One region of the Neorhizobium descurainiae genome, then DNA from elsewhere that is predicted to be linked to it. Evidence: predicted binding sites of a transcription regulator. Region 1 holds the regulator's gene; each other region holds the start of a gene.
The links. Region 1 encodes PhoB, which activates phosphate uptake and scavenging genes when phosphate is short. Its sites were predicted from a motif close to TGTCATNNANCTGTCAT; they were not measured.
Positions count from the first base shown of each region.

Region 2: a site for PhoB is predicted at 1,654-1,670, ahead of ugpB (sn-glycerol-3-phosphate ABC transporter substrate-binding protein UgpB). Genes of this name have one in related genera too.
Region 3: a site for PhoB is predicted at 1,719-1,735, ahead of phnC (phosphonate ABC transporter ATP-binding protein). Genes of this name have one in related genera too.

Region 1 is NZ_JBLFFK010000018.1:114,225-117,496, reverse strand. Features, by position in the region: gene pstB (phosphate ABC transporter ATP-binding protein PstB) at 1-213, shown strand, start outside; gene phoU (phosphate signaling complex protein PhoU) at 257-970, shown strand; gene phoB (phosphate regulon transcriptional regulator PhoB) at 997-1,680, shown strand; gene ACMGE0_RS25135 (PACE efflux transporter) at 1,700-2,134, opposite strand; gene ACMGE0_RS25130 (GcrA family cell cycle regulator) at 2,321-2,854, opposite strand; gene ACMGE0_RS25125 (aspartate aminotransferase family protein) at 3,263-3,272, shown strand, end outside.
Region 2 is NZ_JBLFFK010000017.1:29,617-32,888, forward strand. Features, by position in the region: gene dnaN (DNA polymerase III subunit beta) at 1-39, opposite strand, end outside; gene rsmI (16S rRNA (cytidine(1402)-2'-O)-methyltransferase) at 312-1,217, shown strand; gene ACMGE0_RS23980 (YraN family protein) at 1,220-1,621, shown strand; gene ugpB (sn-glycerol-3-phosphate ABC transporter substrate-binding protein UgpB) at 1,746-3,074, shown strand; gene ugpA (sn-glycerol-3-phosphate ABC transporter permease UgpA) at 3,142-3,272, shown strand, end outside.
Region 3 is NZ_JBLFFK010000008.1:150,099-153,370, reverse strand. Features, by position in the region: gene phnK (phosphonate C-P lyase system protein PhnK) at 1-343, shown strand, start outside; gene phnL (phosphonate C-P lyase system protein PhnL) at 357-1,067, shown strand; gene ACMGE0_RS16120 (DapH/DapD/GlmU-related protein) at 1,064-1,681, shown strand; gene phnC (phosphonate ABC transporter ATP-binding protein) at 1,797-2,642, shown strand; gene phnD (phosphonate ABC transporter substrate-binding protein) at 2,710-3,272, shown strand, end outside.

The DNA of each region.
Region 1 (3,272 bases):
GCCACCGCCAAGGTCGAGGAACTCATCCACGAACTGCGCGCCAACTACACGATCGTCATCGTGACGCATTCGATGCAGCAGGCCGCCCGCGTGTCCCAGCGCACCGCCATGTTCCATCTCGGCCAGCTGGTCGAGGAGAACGACACGGACAAGATGTTCACCAACCCGGACGACCAGCGTACCCAGGATTACATCATGGGTCGTTTCGGCTGATCAGCCGACTGTGCCGCCTGACACCAATTTCGAGGATTAGAAGATGGCATCGACCCATATCCTGTCGGCCTACGACGATGAACTGAAATATCTGAGCCGCCGCATTTCCGAAATGGGCGGCCTGGCCGAGCAGATGTGCTCGGATGCCGTGCGCGCGCTTGTGAACTCCGACTCTGCGCTCGCCCAGAAGGTCATCTCCGACGACGTGATCCTGGACCACGCCGAGCGCGAGATCCAGGACAAGGCGATCGTCACGATCGCCAAGCGCCAGCCCATGGCGTCCGACCTTCGCGAGATCGTCGGCACCCTTCGCATCGCCGGCGATCTGGAACGCGTCGGCGATCTCGGCAAGAACACCGCCAAGCGGGTCATCGCGGTTCAGGGCACCGGCGTGCCGCGCAAGCTTGCACGCGGCATCGAGCACCTTTCCGATCTCGCGCTCGTGCAGCTCAAGGAAGTGCTCGACGTCTATGCGAGCCGTTCCGCCGAGAAGGCCGAGGCGATCCGCATCCGCGACGAGGAAATCGACGCGATGTACACGTCGCTGTTCCGCGAGCTCCTCACCTACATGATGGAGGATCCGCGCAACATCACCACCTGCACCCATCTCCTGTTCTGCGCCAAGAACATCGAGCGCATCGGCGACCATGCTACCAACATAGCCGAGACGATCTACTACATGACGACGGGTGCCCAGCCGGAAGGCGAGCGTCCCAAGGACGACACGTCGAACACCCTCGGCGCGATCACCGAATGACGGAATGCTGACGGAGCAGAGTGAGAATGCTGCCAAAAATCGCTGTCGTGGAGGATGAGGAAGCGCTGAGCGTGCTTCTTCGCTACAATCTCGAAGCTGAAGGTTACGACGTCGAGACGATCCTGCGTGGGGATGAGGCCGAGATAAGGCTTCAGGAGCGCACGCCGGATCTTCTGATCCTCGACTGGATGCTGCCCGGCGTTTCCGGCATCGAACTTTGCCGGCGTCTGCGCATGCGCCCCGAAACGGAGCGCCTGCCGATCATCATGCTGACCGCCCGCGGCGAAGAGAGCGAGCGCGTCCGTGGCCTGGCCACGGGGGCGGACGACTATGTGGTCAAGCCCTTCTCGACGCCGGAACTGATGGCCCGTGTCAAAGCCATGCTGCGGCGCGCCCGCCCGGAAGTGCTCTCCAGCGTTCTGCGCTGCGGCGACATCGAGCTCGACCGCGAGACCCATCGCGTGCATCGCAAGAGCCGTGAAGTCCGCCTCGGCCCGACGGAATTCCGCCTGCTGGAGTTCCTGATGGCGTCGCCCGGCCGGGTCTTCTCCCGTTCGCAGCTTTTGGATGGCGTCTGGGGCCACGACATCTATGTCGACGAGCGCACCGTCGACGTGCATGTGGGACGCCTGCGCAAGGCGCTGAACTTCTCCAACATGCAGGACGTCATCCGCACCGTCCGTGGGGCCGGTTATTCGATGGAATCCTGACTGCCGAAAGAGGCGCGCGTCAGCGCGCCTCCGCCTCCTGCCATTCCGGCAGCGGAAACAGCCGGTCATAGCCCCAGTTGAAGATGAAGGCATAGAAGACGTAGAAGACGGCAAAAGCCACGTCCATGATCAGCGCTTCCCACAGGCTGATGCCGAGATACCAGGCGACGAACGGCAGAAGCACGATGAGCAGGCCCACCTCGAAAAGGACGGCATGGCCCACGCGTATTGCCGGCGTCTTCTGCGTGCCACCGGTCAGCCGCCGCATCAGATGGTCGAAGCCGAGGTTGTAGAGATAATTCCAGCCGGTCGCGATCGTCGCGCCGCCGATCGCGATGACGCCGATGTCGGAAACCGGCTTGCCGAAGGCAAGCGCCCCGAGCGGCGTGACGATGAGAAGCGCGATGACTTCGAAGCTGATGGCGTGGCGGATACGATCACGTGTCGAGCGCATTTCTTAACCCAAGAATAAAGCCTCGGGTCGTCCCGACATTGTGCCCGGTATGGGGGAGGTCGTCCTCGCCGCAATGAGATAGGTGTTTTCGCGCCGTTCGGCAAGCCTCGGCGCGGCATAGCTGCCATACGCAGGAAAAAAGCGGGCCGGGGCCCGCTTTCAATGCATCGTCCTGCCGTGCTCTTCTCAGGCCCGGGCGGCGGCCCTGCGGCGCTCGTGCACCGGCTGGTAGGCAAGCCGCGTGTGGTAGCCGCAATAGGGCGAGTTGTCCGGGGAGTCGCAGCCGCAGAAGTGAAAATCTTCCTTGAGCGGGTCGCCGACGGGCCACTTGCAGGTGCGCTCGGTGAGCTCGGTCAGGGCGAGGCGACGGGAGATAGGCACCACCACATTGGCGGCCGGACGATATTCCATCTCCTCGAAAGCCTCGACTTCGATCTCTTCCTTGAGAAGGGTCGCGCCGACTGCGCGGGCGACGGTCCGGGTGGCGACACGCGACGCATAGTTCGGAGCCCGGGGCGCCGACGTGGTCCGCTTGGCCGCCGAACGGCCCGTGGCCATGGTGCCGCCGGCCTTTGCCCGGCCCGGCAGGCTGAGGCGGTGCACCTTGCCGATCACGGCATTGCGGCTCACGCCTCCGAGTTGTGCGGCGATCTGGCTGGCGCTCAAGCCTTCCGACCACAATCTTTTGAGTTTTTCGACGCGCTCGTCTGTCCAGTTCATGCCCGTTCTCCGCCTTTGAACGTTGCAGGCATGCAGAATCCTTCCACCTTTGCTGCAGACATCATTCCGCAACACCCACTACATCTATGCTTGAGGTGACTAGTTCCGCCGCATGCAGTCTAGTAATTGACGATTAACCTAGTGTGAGGCTGACTCCGTGGCAAGAGTCGGGAGAATCTGCAGGAATCGATTTCTTGGTTTTCCCCAACTTGCTGTTGGGGAGAGTCATTTTTGTCACATATGCAGGTGCCTGCCTGTTTCTTCGGCAAAGCCGGCTAAGGTGCCGGGCTTTGTTGACATTCGGGCCCTAAACCCCGATAGTGCCCCCGCCGCCCCACTGGGCGGCATTTTTGATTTTTCCGGCCGGTTTGGCCGGTCTTTCGGATTGCCTAGAGGAGTGATGTCGCCATGGCTGAAG
Region 2 (3,272 bases), on a different contig from region 1:
CGATTTTAAGAGGTTGGACCGCTCAAGAGTAATACGCATGGACGCTACCGCTTTCGACCGTGGAGGCCGGCAAGGCCGGACCCCATATTTTTGTCGGGTTTGTAGGCCGACTGTATGATGTGGACCGGCAAAATGGCAGACAAAGGCGGAGAAAAGCAAGAGGTGAACGAGAGGTTACCGGCTCAATTCGATATCGTGGCGCGCACTTGCACACAGAAAACATGACATTGTCCCGACCCCGGGCTTTACTTGCCGAAGCGGGCCGGCTCCATCATAAAGAGCCATGATTATCCGATCCCGCGTGACATCCCGTGACCGATGACCTGAAGACCGCGCAGCGCGGCTATCGCGTCGCCAACACATTCGTGCCCGCAAGGCCGCTGGAGCCGGCGCTCTATCTGGTCGCGACCCCGATTGGCAATCTCGGTGATATCACGCTGCGTGCGCTCGAAACGCTCTCCGGCGCCGACGTGCTCGCCTGCGAGGACACCCGCGTCACCCGCGTGCTGCTCGACCGCTACGGCATCGTCAACCGGCCTTTCGCCTATCACGAGCACAATGCCGAGGAGGCGGGGCCGAAGCTTGTCGCTGCGCTGGCGGAGGGCAAATCCGTAGCGCTGGTTTCCGATGCCGGCACGCCGCTCGTCTCCGATCCCGGTTACCGGCTCGGCCGGATGGCGATCGAGGCAGGCCACAAGGTCGTGCCGATCCCCGGCGCGTCCGCGCCGCTTGCAGCGCTCGTCGGTTCCGGCATGCCGTCCGATGCCTTTCTCTTCGCAGGCTTCCTCCCGGCGAAGGACAAGGGGAGAAGGGACCGCCTGGCCGAGCTTTCGAGAGTGCCGGCGACGCTGATCTTCTTCGAATCCCCGCACCGCATCGGCGCGACCGTTGCCGCCGCCGCCGAGGTTCTCGGAAAGAGCCGCCGTGCCTGCGTCTGCCGCGAGCTGACGAAGACCTTCGAGGAATTCCGCCGCGGCACGCTGGAGGAGCTCGCCGCCTATTATAATGACGACCGCAGCGTGAAGGGCGAGATCGTCCTGATCGTGGCGCCGCCGGAAGCCCAAGAGGCCCCGGGCGAGGTGGAGGTGGACATGCTGTTGCGCGAGCTTTCTTCCGCCATGCCGGCCGCTAAGGCGGCGGCGGAAGCGGCCAGGCTCACAGGGCTTGCCCGCAAGGACCTTTACCAGCGGCTCCTGGAACTGAAGGCCGAGGGCTGAGGGTGGTAACGGACGACGACGCAGACCTGAAACGCCGCAAGGCCGATCGCCAGAGAGCCCAGCGCCAGAGAGCCCAAAGACGGGGCCATGTCTCGGAATATTTCGCCGCATTCTATCTGATGGCCAAGGGCTATCGCATCCTGGCGATCCGCTATCGCACCAGGCTCGGAGAGATCGATCTCATCGCCCGCAAGGGCGACCTCGTCGTGTTCGTGGAGGTCAAGGCACGGATCGGTGAGCGGGAGGCCGTCGATGCGGTCGGTTTCACTGCCCAGAAGCGCATCCGGTCCGCGAGCGATCTCTGGCTGGCGAAACGTAAGGATGCCGCGCGACTGTCACAGCGCTATGACGTCGTCGCGGTGCTTCCGGGACGTTTGCCCCGGCATTTTCCGGATGCTTTCTGATACTTCCGTGAAATTGTTGCATGGCTGTGCAATGTAACAAATCTGACATGGAACTGTTAAGGGGCTGTCACAGCCGGGCCCTATTGCGATCCTCGACCCTAACAAAGGTGGAGAGGACGTCAACATGTTCAAGAAGCTTTCGATGGCCGCGTTCGCGGTTGCCCTGTCGGCAAGCTCGTCGCTCGCTGCGACCGAAGTGACCTGGTGGCATGCCATGGGCGGCGAGCTCGGCAAGAAGCTCGAGGAAGTCGCCCAGAAGTTCAACGAAAGCCAGAGCGATTACAAGGTCGTTCCGGTCTTCAAGGGTACCTATCCGGAAACCCTGACCGCTGCGATCGCGGCTTTCCGCGCCAATCAGCAGCCGGCGATCGTTCAGGTCTTCGAGGTCGGCACCGGCACGATGATGGCCGCCAAGGGCGCCGTTTATCCGGTCTACAAACTGATGTCTGACAACAAGGAGCCGTGGGATCCGAAGGGCTTCCTCGCGCCGGTCGTCGGTTACTATTCCGATGCTGAAGGCAACATCCTGTCGATGCCCTTCAATTCCTCGACGCCGATCATGTACTACAACAAGGACGTCTTCCAGAAGGCTGGCCTTGATCCGGAAGTTGCCCCGAAGACCTGGGCCGAGCTGGCCGAAATGGGCAAGAAGATCGTCGATTCCGGCGCTGCTCAGTGTGGCTTCACGCTCTCCTATGCTGCGACCTGGGTCGGTCTCGAAAACTACTCGGCCATCCAGAACCTGCCTTTCGGCACGCTGCAGAACGGCTTCGGCGGCTTGGAGACCGAATTCAAGTTCAACGGCAAGGAACAGGCCGCATTCTGGGATAACCTGAAGAAGTGGCAGGACGCCAAGATCTTCAAGTACGGCGGTCCGGGCGGCGGCGCCGAAACCGCTCCGAGCTTCTATTCGCAGCAATGCGCCGTCTACATGGGCTCGTCCGCTTCGCGCGCCGGCGTCATCAACAACGCCAAGAACTTCAAGGTCGGCTTCGCGCCGATGCCTTATGACGATACCGTCACCAAGGAGCCGAAGAATTCTATCATCGGCGGCGCCACGCTCTGGACCCTCAACGGCCAGAAGAACCCCGATGTCTACAAAGGCGTTGCCAAGTTCTTCACCTATCTCTCCAAGCCGGAGGTCCAGGCCGATTGGCACCAGTTCACCGGTTACCTGCCGATCACCAATGCTGCTTACGAGCTTGGCCAGAAGCAGGGTTACTATGAGAAGAACCCGGGCTCGGACATTGCCATCAAGCAGATCACCCGCGGCACGCCGACCGACAATTCCAAGGGCGTCCGCTTCGGTAACTTGACGCAGATCCGCGACCTGGTCGACCAGCAGTTCGAAACCGTTCTGTCCGGCAAGAAGACTGGCCAGCAGGCTCTCGACGACGCTGCCAAGGCTGGCAACGCCATCCTGCGCGAATTCGAAGCTGCAAACTCGAACTGAGCGTCTTTGTCGCCATCAAGCCCTCCCCGATTTCCGGGGAGGGCATTTCCTTGGGCACACCCTCGCCATGCAAACCAAGCGCACCGTTTTTCATAACCGCGTCCTGCCTTATTTCCTGCTGGCACCGCAGCTTGTCATCACGCTCATCTTCTTCGTATGGCCTGCTGCCCAGGCGATCTGGCAATCGTTCCTTCGCCA
Region 3 (3,272 bases), on a different contig from region 1:
CGACGACCAGCCGCGCGCCTTTTCCGGCGGCATGCGCCAGCGCCTGCAGATCGCCCGCAATCTCGTCACCGGCCCGCGCCTCGTCTTCATGGACGAACCGACCGGCGGCCTCGACGTGTCGGTCCAGGCGCGCCTGCTCGACCTGGTGCGCGGCCTCGTCAACGATCTCGGCCTGTCGGCGATCGTCGTCACCCACGATCTCGCTGTCGCGCGCCTGCTATCGCACCGGATGATGGTGATGAAGGACGGCCACGTGATCGAGCACGGGCTTACCGACCGGGTGCTCGACGACCCCCGCGAGCCCTATACCCAGCTTCTCGTGTCTTCGATCCTGCAGGTTTGAGGGAGATATCGTCATGGCCACCCCCCTCGTCGTCTCGGAAGTCTTCAAGAGCTTCATCATGCACCTGCGCGACGGCATCCGGCTGCCGGTCGTCAACGACGTCAATTTCTCCGTCGCCAGCGGCGAATGCGTCGTTCTCGGCGGCCCCTCCGGCATCGGCAAGAGCTCGATCCTGAAAATGCTCTACGGCAACTATGCCGTCGACGCCGGCCAGATCCTCGTGGACCACAAGGAACGGCTCGTCGACATCGCCGGCGCCGATCCGCGCACCATTCTCGACGTGCGCCGGCATACGATGGGCTATGTCAGCCAGTTCCTGCGCACCGTGCCGCGCGTCGCGGCCCTCGATGTCGTCGCCGAGCCGCTCGTCGCCCGCGGCGTCGAGGCTCCGGAGGCAAGGGAAAAAGCCTCCGGACTGCTCGCGAAACTCAACCTGCCCCGGGAGCTCTGGTCGCTGCCGCCGGCGACCTTTTCCGGCGGCGAGCAGCAGCGCGTCAACATCGCCCGCGGCTTCATCACCAGCCACCGTATCCTGCTTCTCGATGAGCCGACCGCTTCGCTAGACGCCGTCAACCGGCGGGTCGTCGTCGAGATGATCACGCAAAAGAAGCGCGAGGGCGTCGCCCTCCTCGGCATCTTCCACGACGAGGAAGTGCGCGAGGCCGTCGCCGACCGCATTCTCGACGTGGCGCAGTTTTCTCCCCGAAAGGCGGTTGCGGCATGAGCAAGAAACTTGGCATCGAGCCGCTGGTCCATCCGAGCGCCAGCGTCACCAATTCCACGCTCGGCCGCTATACGGAAGTCGCCGAGCGCTGCCGTATCTCCGAGGCCGAGATCGGCGACTATTCCTACATCATGCAGGACGGCTCGATCTGGTGCGCGACGGTCGGCAAGTTCGTCAACATGGCCGCTTCGGTGCGCCTCAACGCCACCAACCATCCGACCTGGCGCGCAACGCTGCACCACTTCACCTATCGTGCCGCGAACTATTGGGACGATGCCGAAGACGAGCAGAGCTTCTTCGAATGGCGGAGAGACCATCGCGTCGTCATCGGCCATGACGTCTGGATCGGCCACGGCGCGACCGTGCTGCCGGGCGTCACCGTCGGCAATGGCGCGGTGATCGGTGCCGGCGCTGTCGTTTCGAAGAACGTCGCCCCCTATACGATCGTCGGCGGCGTGCCGGCAAAGCTCATCCGCGAGCGTTTCACAAAAGCGGTCGGCGAGGCGATGGACAGGCTCGCCTGGTGGGATTGGGACCATCGGAAATTGAGGGCTGCCCTTGAGGATTTCCGGGCACTTTCGGCGGAGGAATTCCTGTCGCGCCATGCGTCGTAACATAACCGTTACGAACATCGGGGGATTGTAACAATACCGACATAAAACCGACATTCAGGCTTCACGAAGCCCCGCTAATCGAAACGGTATAACAGGATTGGACGGGCAAGAGAGCATGAAGTTCGAGCTGAGGAATGTCACCCGCCGCTTCGGCGATCGTATCGCGGTCAACGCCGTGAACGTCGAGATTCCCCAAGGCCAGATGGTCGGCGTCATCGGCCGTTCCGGCGCCGGTAAATCCACCCTCCTGCGCATGATCAACCGCCTGCAGGAGCCGAGCGCCGGCTCCATCCATTTCGGCGGCGTCGAGGTCTCGGCGCTGAAAGGCGTCTCGTTGCGCAACTGGCAGCGCGACTGCGCGATGATCTTCCAGCAGTTCAATCTGGTGCCGCGCCTCGACGTGATGACCAATGTGCTGCTCGGCCGCCTCAATCACCGCTCGACAGTGATGAGCCTCCTGAAAATCTTCAGCCGCGACGAACGCGTCATGGCGATGGCCGCGCTCGAAAGGCTCGGCATCGAGCAGACGGCGCTGCAGCCGGCCGGAACGCTTTCCGGCGGCCAGCAGCAGCGCGTCGCGATCGCCCGCGCCCTCATGCAGGCGCCGAAAATGGTGCTCGCCGACGAGCCGATCGCCTCGCTCGATCCGCTCAATGCCAAGATCGTCATGGATGCGCTGCGCGACATCAACGAACGCGAAGGCATCACCGTCATCACCAACCTGCACACGCTCGATACCGCCAGGCACTATTGCGAGCGCATCATCGGCATGGCCGGCGGCCGCGTGGTTTTCGACGGCCCGCCGCAGGCTCTCGATGCCACGGCCGTCCGTGAAATCTACGGTTCCGACAAAGACGGGGCTGGTATCGACGAGTCCATGACATCGACCAGTCTCGCCTCGACGAAGCGCGCCGATGTCGTTCTTTCCGGCGCGATGGCCGAAGCAGCCGTCGCGCGCTGACCCCTTTACGGCCGAGGGGGACGACGGCCGTAACACTGACAAAACCATGTCACTAAAGGAGACTTCCATGTCTGCATTCCGCAAGATCCTGATGGCGACGATCGCTGTCGCTGCTCTCGCCGGCAACGCTGCCGCCCAGGACGTCAAGGTCCTGCGCATCGGCCTCGACGGCGGTGAAAACGAAGCCGACCAGGTTCGCCGCACCGAGTGCGTCAAGCCGGGCCTCATCAAGGCCACAGGCGTTTCCGAAGTCCAGCTCTTCCCGTCGCCGAACTACAACGGCGTCATCCAGGGCCTGCTCGGCGGCACGATCGACCTCGCCGTCATGGGCGCTTCCTCCTACGCCTCGATCTACCTCAAGGACCCGAACGCCGTCACCCCGGTCCTGACCACCAAGCAGGCCGACGGCTCGACCGGCTACTACTCGATCATGGTCGCCCGCAAGGATAGCGGCATCAAGACGCTCGCCGACGCCAAGGGCAAGAAGCTCGGCTTCGCCGATCCGGACTCCACCTCGGGCTACCTCGTCCCGAACGTCTCGCTGCCCAAGGACATCGGCATGCCGGTCAAGCAGTATTTCGCTTCGTCCGACTTCGGCGGCGGCCATGAAAACCTCGTTCTCGGCGTTCT